DNA from 3 places in the Ruegeria sp. CI5 genome. Region 1 is predicted to be linked to each of the others. Evidence: riboswitches for the same ligand, from Rfam matches in the RefSeq annotation. Region 1 holds a riboswitch; each other region holds the start of a gene.
What was found. A riboswitch is a leader RNA that binds a small molecule or an ion and turns the genes downstream of it on or off. The one in region 1 is predicted to bind cobalamin.
Positions count from the first base shown of each region.

Region 1 (3,268 bases):
TTCTGAACAGTCCGAATGGCTGGATCGAAGACGCCCGGCCGTGCGGGCGGCTTCGCTTGTGTCTGCGGGCGCGGATCCCCGCGTTTCAGTCCACCTGAACCGTGACGGACGCGCTGACAGGCACCCCATCCACGGCCAGCGGGCTGTGGCTGTTGGCGTTCAGCGAGACCTCGATGGTGGCTTCGCCCTTGGGCAGGTCTGGGATGTGCATCCAGTTGCCATAAAGCCGCGCCAGCTTGACGCCGTTCACATAGACATGCGCATGGCCTTCGCCGGGCTTGTCCGTCAATGAGGCATTCTCAGGCGAGAAGCGGAAGTTTTTTGGCATCACATGCAGGTTCCAACCCGCCATCGGGTCGGGGGTGACGGCGATCTCCAGCCCCGGCGCGTCCGGTCCGGCGGGCAGGTTGATGGCGGTGCTATGGTCATGGGCCATGGCCTCGACGTGGTGGCCGCCATGTTGAGCGGGGTCGGAATGGTCGTGGCCGTCGAAGGTGACGCCGTTGGCTGCAGCCAGCACGAACCCGGCACCCCCGCCAAAGACCAGACCGATCGCAAAAAGAGCAAGCGAGCGTGTCATCTTGTTTCCTTGAAAAGCAAATGACCCGCCGGTTGGGCGCCGGCGGGTCGTGGGATTTTGGGGATCAGGCCGCGGCTTCGACGCGCTTGCCCTCGCTTTGCCAGAAATACCCGGCAAACGAACCCAGCAGCACCCAGGCCACAAGGCCGACGCCAAAGGCGCGTGCTGCGAACAGGGCCCCGATCTCGGTCGGAACCGGCCCGGTGAACACGTCGGGTTCCGGCGCGCCGATCAGGTGCGGGGCCATCAACAGCACGGCCGCAACCAGATAGCTGACGATGTTGCCACCAAAGGCGACCAGCCACATGGCCACACCAGCAGCCGCGACGGTTGCCCACCACCAGATCTGCCGCGCAAACACATCGGCTGCGGCAACGCCCGGAACCTCGGGGGCCAGGGTGAAGCCCGGCGCCAGGTGAAAGGCGATGAAACCGGCAAGGCCCCACAGCACGCCCGTGCGCCCGTCAACCGGGTGGCCCTGGGCTTCGGCCAGCGACATCAGGGCGACCAGAACCAGCGCATAGCCGGTATAGGTCAGCATGGTGAACACCACGCTCAGCCCGTCGCGGGTCAGGTCCGAGAACATGCCCGGCAGTTCGGGATGGGCCGAGACGGCTTCGGCTCCGAAATGCACCAACTCTCCGGATTCATACAGTTCAGCATGCAGCAACACAGGCTGCACGAATACCAACTGCAGCAGGGCGACGATCAACCCGGCTGCAGCACCAGCGAACAACGCGCTGGTCAGAATGCGACTGAACATTGTTTAGTGGCAGGGGAAGCCGGTTGCGTGGCGCACGTCATGGGCGGCGTCATGCAGCGCCGATGCCTGAACGTGACCGGCCAGGGTGATGATCCCCAGGCCCAGGGCTGCCGCGAACACTGCCGAAAGAATGCCAGCGCGTGCCGTTGATGCGGTTTGCGTTTGTGTCGTCATTTTCTGTCCTCCTGTGCCGCCGCACCCGACGGCCGGTGTTTCATTGTTCGCCTGGCAGGTCTCCTGGCTTGCGGGTCAGCGCCTCTGTTCGCCTTCCCCCCGAACGGATCGGGAGTGGCTGGTTGAACAGGGCTCACCGCTTACAGTCGCGGGGGCGGCTTTGGATTTGACCTGCGCGCAGGCCGCACCAAATTCCCTCTTAGCATCCGGATGTCTCCGGCAGGACCAGACCCGTCCATTTAGACGTGAATGCCGCTGTGGCGCAATCGCCATTTGCGACCTTTCGCATCAATTCCCGCGCTTTTTCAGAATGTAGATGTCCATGATCCACCCGTGCCGGGCGCGGGCCTCGGCGCGGGTGCGGAGAATCTCGTCGGCCACATCCGCCAGCGGACCTTTGATCAGGATCTGCTCGGGCATACCCACGTACGCCCCCCACCAGATGTCAAAATCGGCCATGTCCAAAGTCTGGAACGAACATTCGCCATCGAGCATCACCGCAACCGTATCCGCAGCGCTGGGCCAGCCCTCGTCGCGGATGCGTCGGCCTGTAGTGACCAGATAGGGCGCGCCGATCTCGTTGATCGGCATGGCATGGGCCGCCGTCAGCGCCTGCAGCGCCGTGATGCCGGGGATCACCGTCGTGTTCGGCTGCGGGTCCAGCCGCGCCGCGATTCGCAGCGAGCTGTCATAGAGCGACGGGTCGCCCCAGATCAGCAGGGCGACGGTGCGCGCCTCGGGGTGACGGGCCATCGCCTCATGCCAGCGCAGGGCGATTGAGTCGTGCCATTCATCCACGCCGCGCAGGTAGCCATCCTGCGACCGGCGCTCGGGGATGTCGAAATAGGCGATTTGGGGCGGTGTGTCGGTGACCTTGCGGATGATTTCCTCGCGCACCCCGGCCAGATCGGCCTTGTTGGCGCCCTTGCGCGGGATCAGGATCAGATCGGCCGTGCGGATCGCCTGCGCGCCCTGAAAGGTCACGTGGTCCGGGTTGCCGGTGCCGATCCCGATCAAGACCAGATCAATCATCGTCGCTCTCCGCCAGCGGACCATATAGGATCAGCGCCGGCGCGGTACCGATCTCGGAGCCCAGGCGCTCGGCCAAGGCACCGACGGTGGACCGGTGCAGCGATTGCTCTGGCGTCGAGACCGACTCGGCCATCAGCGCGGGGGTATCCAGAGGCAGCCCATGCGCGTGCAGCGCGCCGGCTAGCAGTGGAAAGGTGCGCTTGCCCATGAACACCACCGTCGTCGCACCCGGGTCGGCCAGCGCGGGCAGGTTCAAGTCCTCGGGAAGCTTCCCGCTGACATCGTGGCCGGTGACGAACTGCACGCGCCGCGCGGTCAGCCGCCGGGTCAGCGGGATGCCCGCCGCCGCGGCGGCGGCAATGGCCGAGGGGATGCCCGGTATGATCTCGTACGCGATGCCGGCAGCGCGCAGGGCCACCAGTTCCTCCTCGAGCCGCCCGAACAGGCCGCCATCGCCCGACTTCAGCCGCACGATCCGTTGGCCGGTCTGGGCGTATTCCACCAGCAGGCGGCTGACATGGTCCTGCTTGGGCGAGGGCCGCCCGGCGCGCTTGCCCACGCCCACAAGGTCGGCGTCCTTGCGCGCATGGCTCAGGATCGGCCCGCTGCTGAGATCGTCGAACAGAACCGCGTCGGCCTTCTGCAGCCGGTCCACGGCCTTGAGTGTCAACAACTCCGGGTCGCCGGGGCCGGACCCGATGAAGGAAACGAAACCGCTC
Region 1 is NZ_JBQFQN010000001.1:88,729-91,996, forward strand. Features, by position in the region: gene ACR0BA_RS00395 (DUF1636 family protein) at 1-98, shown strand, start outside; gene ACR0BA_RS00400 (hypothetical protein) at 86-580, opposite strand; gene ACR0BA_RS00405 (CbtA family protein) at 645-1,343, opposite strand; gene ACR0BA_RS00410 (CbtB domain-containing protein) at 1,347-1,517, opposite strand; cobalamin riboswitch at 1,554-1,762, opposite strand; gene cobF (precorrin-6A synthase (deacetylating)) at 1,806-2,549, opposite strand; gene cobA (uroporphyrinogen-III C-methyltransferase) at 2,542-3,268, opposite strand, start outside; gene ACR0BA_RS00425 (cobyrinic acid a,c-diamide synthase CobB) at 3,267-3,268, opposite strand, start outside.

Region 2 (3,268 bases), on a different contig from region 1:
TCAGAAGATCGTTGTACATGTCGCTCATGCTGGCTTTGGGCTTGTCGCCGATATGGATGCAGCTTTCAGTCAGTTCGTAGACTTTGATTCCGAAAGGTTCGAGCGTCTCTGGCGTCACCTCGCCACCCACTTTCATCCCGTAGTTCCAGCCCGCGAAATAGAAATCGGCATCTGCGCCGACCAGCACCTCTTTGCTGGGATACTTGGCCGACAGCTCGGGCAGCTGCTGCACTCCGGCGCGCATGTCCTCGTCCAACGTCTTCCAGCCGGAAATGCCGGTATATCCCACCATTCGGTCGGCCAGGCCCAGCACCAGCATCATTTCCGTCAGGTTCACGTCGTTCGAGATCGCCGCCTTGGGCGGTTCGTCAAAGGTGACGGTTCGATTGCAACTTTGCACGGTGGTTTCCGCGATCGCGGTATTGGCGGCCAAAGCCAAGCCCAGGACTAGGGTGGTCGGTTTCATTCCAAGCTTCCTTCTGGTTGGGGATTGGGGAGTTGATAGGTCAGGTGAGGTTTGTGACTGAGGCTGAGTTGCTCTTGCCGGGCGGTGACATCGAACGTGTCAGAGACCAGCCTGTCACTCAGCACTGTCTGGGTTGGGCCAAAGCCGCAGGGTCGACCGTTCTTCAGAATCAGAACACGGTCGCAGACATCGGCGGCCAGGTTCAGATCGTGCAGCGAGGTGACGATCGTCAGGTCGAGGTCCCGGATCAGCCGCAACACCTCTAGCTGGTTGCGGATGTCCAGGTGGTTGGTAGGCTCGTCCAGCACAAGAATCCGGGGCTCTTGGGCAAGGGCGCGGGCGACCATCACACGCTGACGCTCGCCGCCGGACAGAGTGGCCAGCCCACGGTCGGCAAACCCGTGCAGATCCATTCGGTGAAGCGCGGACTCGATGATCTGGTGGTCACGACTGCCGGGCGTGGACAGGCCTAACCGGTGCGGCACACGTCCCAACGCCACGACGTCGCGCACGGTCAGCGCGAAATCCGAGGGCTGCTCCTGCAGCACGGCGGCAACCTGACGCGCCAGCGCCCGGGGGGCCATTCTTTTGACGGACACGCCGTCCACCAGAATGTCGCCCGAGGACGGACGGTGATAGCCGTAGATCATCCGCAGAAGGGTTGTCTTGCCGGCACCGTTCGGCCCCACAACCCCCATGACCTGCCCGCGCATCAGCGCAAAACTGGTCTCGTGCAGCACCAACGGCGCTCGTTTTCGCGGCGCCCAGGTGACGGTATCCACCGACAGCAAAGGCGCGCTCATGAGGCGCAATCCGCATTTTCCGAAGACGCAGCCATCGCGGCTGGAATGCGGGCCAGCGTCGCGTGGCGAAGCCCGGCCGGGCGGTCGACCGAGCTGCACCATCCATCGCGCAACTGCTGGTACAGCCGGGCGAATTCCACCAATGCCCCGGTCTCTTCAGACGTCAGGCCGCCAAACAGGTAAGATGCCTTGCCCGGCGCGTGATAGGCGACGGTACAAGGTCGGGTGCACCCGGCCATGCAGGCCGCACCGGAAACGTCAAAACCTGCCAAACCGTCGTCTTCGGCCAGCGCGGCGCGCAATCGTCCGATCAGGTCAGGCCCGGGGCGTACGGCTGCGCTCTTGGGTCGGCAAGATAGGCAAACCGTGATGTGATGTGTTGATTGTCGGTTCATTTCGCCCTCCGCGAAATCGCGGGGCGGAAAGGGAACCAGTCATGTCAGCGGCGTAAGCCGAAAATGCCATCTTGGCCTCCTTCCGGGACACCCCGCCCGGGTTGAGTTGCGTTTGATGATGGCAGGTCTCCTGACTCGCGGTGTATGGCTTGCCCCGCCTTCCCAGACCTATCGGCCCAGTGGCATCCGGGGGTCGCACACCGCCTACAGTTGCGGGGGCAGTCACGGAGTTGGCGTCAGAACGGCGCCGCACCGTATTCCCTTTTACCCGACCGCCGAAACGATCGGGAACCATCAGCGCAAATCTCATCCATGAGTCGGGTTGCACTGTCAACGACGTTCTGGGCGGGTGCGTAATGGAGGTATCCAGGCGACCCTTCGGCACCACCTGAGCGACAGACCGGGCCGCGAATCACGTCGTTTTGACCAACTGGATTAAGATAGCTCGGAAGGTCCCGAAACACGGCGGCGCAAGCGGGCCGACTGCCAAGCCTCCGTGAGCGGCCTCGCCTTTTCCCTTTGAATGCAGAAGCCTATCGTTGGCAAGCGTACAAAATTTACGCGCGGAAAAATCATTGATTTATCCTGTGATTGATTCAAACATACGAATTCGACACAACTTTAGCTTTACCTCCGTTGTTGTCGCTGTCGCCCGTTTCGTCGGGCCCTTCCGACTGCTGGAGTGAGTGCTGGCGGTCGGAAGGCATTTTACGAAGATCAGCGTTGGGAGGACGCAGTGCCGGGATTAAATTTACGAACCCTTCCGCGAAAGTTCGCACCGGCTTTTGCCCGTGATTTCATCACGTCAGCACGCTTTGTTCACGGTCCCGGGGATCGGCAGGATATCTGTCTGCCAGCCATGTCATTGGCCGCAAAATCGGGGACCGCTTAGACGTGAGCACGCAAAAAGGACCACCTATTCCACAAGCATCAGCGAACCCAAGAGGAGAAGAAAATGATTAACAAAGTTATGATGATTTCAGGCGCGACGTGTTTCGTACTGCTAGCGGCGTGTGACGACACCAGCACGTCAAGCGCACCTGCCGAACTGACCCCCGCCCAACAGGCGTGTCTGCGAGACGTGGCCAAAACAACAAACAATTCGCAAGTGGTCGTGCTCTCATCCGCGTTCAGCGAGGCTGGAACACAAGTTACCGTTGGGGTTGGAGAGGATCGGGCTCCGTGGAATTGTATTGCCTACAGTGATGGCGCGACAGCTGGTATCGAGTTCCTCGGCGACGAAGGCGCGTTGTGACCGGTTTGATGCGTAGCCGAAATCAGCTGCGCAGCACTGGCTTGATACGCTGAGGTCCGGCTTGGTCTGCAGAATAACCATCATCGCGTTCGCGACCCTTTACCTGTTGGCGTTGTTTGCGTTTGTGACGGGCACTTTTGGCTGGTTTGGACAGGAACGAGACCCATTGTCCGGCGTATTCCTTTTGCCGCTGGGTCTGCCTTGGGTCCTTGCGGTGGACCTTTTCTCAGAGTCGGCCAAACCGTGGCTCGCGGCGATTGCACCGGTGCTCAACCTGTTGGCACTGGTTTTGATATGCAGATGGGTACGTGGTTTGCGCCAGGAATGAAGGCGGAACTCTTTCCCGCAA
Region 2 is NZ_JBQFQN010000004.1:248,298-251,565, forward strand. Features, by position in the region: gene ACR0BA_RS13985 (ABC transporter substrate-binding protein) at 1-466, opposite strand, end outside; gene ACR0BA_RS13990 (ABC transporter ATP-binding protein) at 463-1,269, opposite strand; gene ACR0BA_RS13995 (DUF1636 family protein) at 1,266-1,664, opposite strand; cobalamin riboswitch at 1,768-1,975, opposite strand; gene ACR0BA_RS14000 (hypothetical protein) at 2,620-2,919, shown strand.
Region 2: another riboswitch for cobalamin. It lies ahead of ACR0BA_RS13995 (DUF1636 family protein); the one in region 1 lies ahead of ACR0BA_RS00410 (CbtB domain-containing protein).

Region 3 (3,268 bases), on a different contig from region 1:
GTTGGGGGCGGCCGAGACTTCCTCTAGTGCCTTCAGCAGCATCTGCCACATCCGGGTCAGCGCCCGCATCGGCAGCGCCTCGGCCATCTGCTGGCCGCGGGTGCGTTCATCGGGCGATACGGTGGGATCTTCGGCTGCGTCGGGGGTGATCTTTACCACCGAGACCCAATGCGTGATTTCGGCCAGATCGCGCAACACCGCCAGCGGGTCGGCGCCCTCGGCATATTGCGCGCCCAGTTCGGTCAGGGCCCCGGCCGCATCGCCGCGCAGGATCATGTCCATCAGGTCCAGCACGCGGCCCCGGTCGGCCAGTCCCAGCATCGCGCGCACCTGGTCGGCGGTGGTTTCGCCGGCACCATGGCTGATTGCCTGATCCAGCAGCGAGGTCGCATCCCGGGCCGAGCCTTCGGCGGCGCGGGTGATCAGTGCCAGCGCGTCATCCGAGATTTCCGCGCCCTCGGCGGTGGCGATCTTGCGCAGCAGGCCGATCATCACTTCGGGCTCGATCCGGCGCAGGTCGAACCGTTGGCAGCGCGACAGCACGGTGACCGGAACCTTGCGGATCTCGGTCGTGGCGAAGATGAATTTCACATGCTCGGGCGGTTCCTCCAGCGTTTTCAACAGCGCGTTGAAGGCGCTGGTCGACAGCATGTGGACTTCGTCGATGATGTAGATCTTGTACCGCGCGCTGGCGGCGCGATAGCGCACGCTGTCGATGATCTCTCGGATGTCGTTCACGCCGGTGCGGCTGGCGGCGTCCATTTCCAGCACGTCCACATGGCGACCTTCCATGATGGCCACGCAATGCTCGCACTGGCCGCAGGGTTCGGTCGTTGGGCCGCCATTGCCGTCGGGTCCGATGCAGTTCATGCCCTTGGCGATGATCCGGGCCGTGGTCGTCTTGCCGGTGCCGCGGATGCCGGTCATGATGAAGGCCTGCGCGATCCGGTCCGCCTCGAACGCGTTTTTCAGCGTGCGCACCATGGCATCCTGACCGACCAGGTCGGCAAAGGTTTCCGGGCGGTATTTTCGGGCGAGAACCTGATAGGCGGGGCTGGACTGTGTGGTCATGTCTGCTCTGACGGATTCGTACTGACGATGCAGGGTAGAGTTCCAGGTGCCCCGCGTCCACAGCACCGGTGCAGGTTTTTCGCTTTGGCGAGCGCGCGGTGTGAGGCATACTGCGCGGATCAAGTTCAATCAGCCAGTTTCGGGGGGAACGTCTGATGACAAATCTTGTGGTTCATGCATTGCAGGTGGGCGGCGGTACGCTGGCCCTGACCTCGGTTCCCGGCGGTGGCGGCGACTATGAGGGAGACCTGGACCTGATTTCAGCCTGGGCGCCGGGGCTGGTGATTTCGATGACAACCCTTGCCGAACTGGTTTCTGTGGGTGCGGGCGAATTGGGCTGTGACATTCATCGGCGCGCCTGTCGGTGGGCGCATCTTCCGGTCGCCGACTTCTCGGCGCCGTCGACCGAGATATCCGGCCGATGGCCCGAAGTCAGCGCCGCCGCCCGCCATGCGCTGTCGGGCGGCGGGCGGGTACTGGTCCACTGCCGGGGCGGTTGTGGGCGGTCTGGCATGGTTGTTCTGCGCTTGATGATCGAGAGCGGCGAGCAGCCGGAACAGGCCCTGAAACGCCTGCGGGCCGTACGCCCCTGCGCGGTTGAGACTGATGCTCAGATGGACTGGGCCGTCGCCCCAGCGCGCGAGGCACTGGCGACCTGACATTCAGGCGGTTGCGCGGAACTCGCGCTCGGCCCTGACCACGGGCATGATCGCCGTGGCCTGCAGCATCGCACAGGGTCGATCACTGATGACCTGCGCAGGCAGGGCGTCGCTCTGGTCGTCAAACAGCATGTCGGCGTAGGTATCAAGGCAGCCGGACGGTGTGTCGGCGGCCGCTCCGCAATACACGCGGATCCGTTCGGGACGTGCATCGAACCGCGCCGTGCAGCCATGTTCGCAATGGGCCAGTTCGCTGCTGCCTTCCACTTGGAAGTCGGGGGATGTTGCCGCCTGCGCCGTCGCCATTGCCTGCGCGATGGCCCGTGCCATGCGCGCCAGTGCCGGGCAGCTCTTTCCGGTGCGCTGGCAGATTGTTGCCGCGAATTCATGGGTATCGGTCTTCCAAATCATGTTGCGCCCTCCGCGCGCTGGGCGGGGTGGATTTGGACAGACGCCGGTTTCAAGGCCAGACCCTGCCCGGACACCCCGTCCGAGTTTCGGTTTCACGTTTGATGGCAGGTCTCCTGACTTGCGGGTCTTTGCTTTGCCGACCTTCCCAACCTTGCGGTCAGTGGTTTTTCGGCATCGCTCTCCGCCTACAGTTGCGGGGGCAGTCGCGGCCTTGGTCCGCTCCGGAGTTCCGGGTTGGACCGCACCGTGTTCCCTTTTCATCCCGGACCGAAACGGCACGGGAACCATCCCCTCATCGCTAGCGGTGTACCCGGGATCGAGTCAAGACGGTTTCAGCCCGGTTGCCGGAGTGAGTCCCAAGGGAACAGATCAGGCAGTCTGCGCAGCACATTCGAATCCCTGCGGGCACGGGCCAATTGCCAGCCGCCCTGCATTACGATGAACAGGGTGTCCGCAGCATTTTCAGGGTCGGAAACTCCGAACCGCGCGGCGTGATTTCGAACTTCGATGATCCAGCTTTCATACAGACGGTCGGCATGTTCCCGAAACGCGCGGTTGTCGGGGCTTTCGAAAAGGGTGGCGGCGATCGGGCAGGTCTCCCATTGGACCGAGGTGTCGAACAGCTTCGCGATTTTGTGGCACAGAGTGGTGACCCCGTCGCGAAAATCCGCGGCGTCGTTGAATGCCGCAGCGATCATGCTCAACATCCCGTCCGAGGCCCAACTGGCCGCCGCCAGGGCCAGATCCGGCTTGCCCTTTGGAAAATGGTGATAAAGCGAACCCTTGGGGGCTTGCGCTTCGGCCAGCAATTCCGCCAGACCGACACCGTTATAGCCCGAGCGCTGGAACAGTCGGGCGGCAGTCACGATCAGGCGATCTTTGGTGTTTGGTGGACGTTGGGTCATGCAGGCCAAATATTGACAGGCCTAGACCAATTGGTCCAGACACAAAGTATTAGACCGATCGGTCCAGAGTGTTTGGAGGCAAAGATGTTGGATTCGCAGCACGCGGTTGACGTGGAAGACTTTAAGTTTCCGTCGGGCCAGACCCAGCTGGCGGCGCGGCTTTACACTCCGGCGGTCGAGCCGCAAACCGTTGTTGTGCTGAACGGCGCAACAGGAGTGCCA
Region 3 is NZ_JBQFQN010000003.1:50,357-53,624, reverse strand. Features, by position in the region: gene ACR0BA_RS10935 (DNA polymerase III subunit gamma/tau) at 1-1,071, opposite strand, end outside; gene ACR0BA_RS10930 (protein-tyrosine phosphatase family protein) at 1,227-1,730, shown strand; gene ACR0BA_RS10925 (hypothetical protein) at 1,734-2,141, opposite strand; cobalamin riboswitch at 2,228-2,443, opposite strand; gene ACR0BA_RS10920 (TetR/AcrR family transcriptional regulator) at 2,474-3,007, opposite strand; gene ACR0BA_RS10915 (alpha/beta hydrolase family protein) at 3,131-3,268, shown strand, end outside.
Region 3: another riboswitch for cobalamin. It lies ahead of ACR0BA_RS10925 (hypothetical protein); the one in region 1 lies ahead of ACR0BA_RS00410 (CbtB domain-containing protein).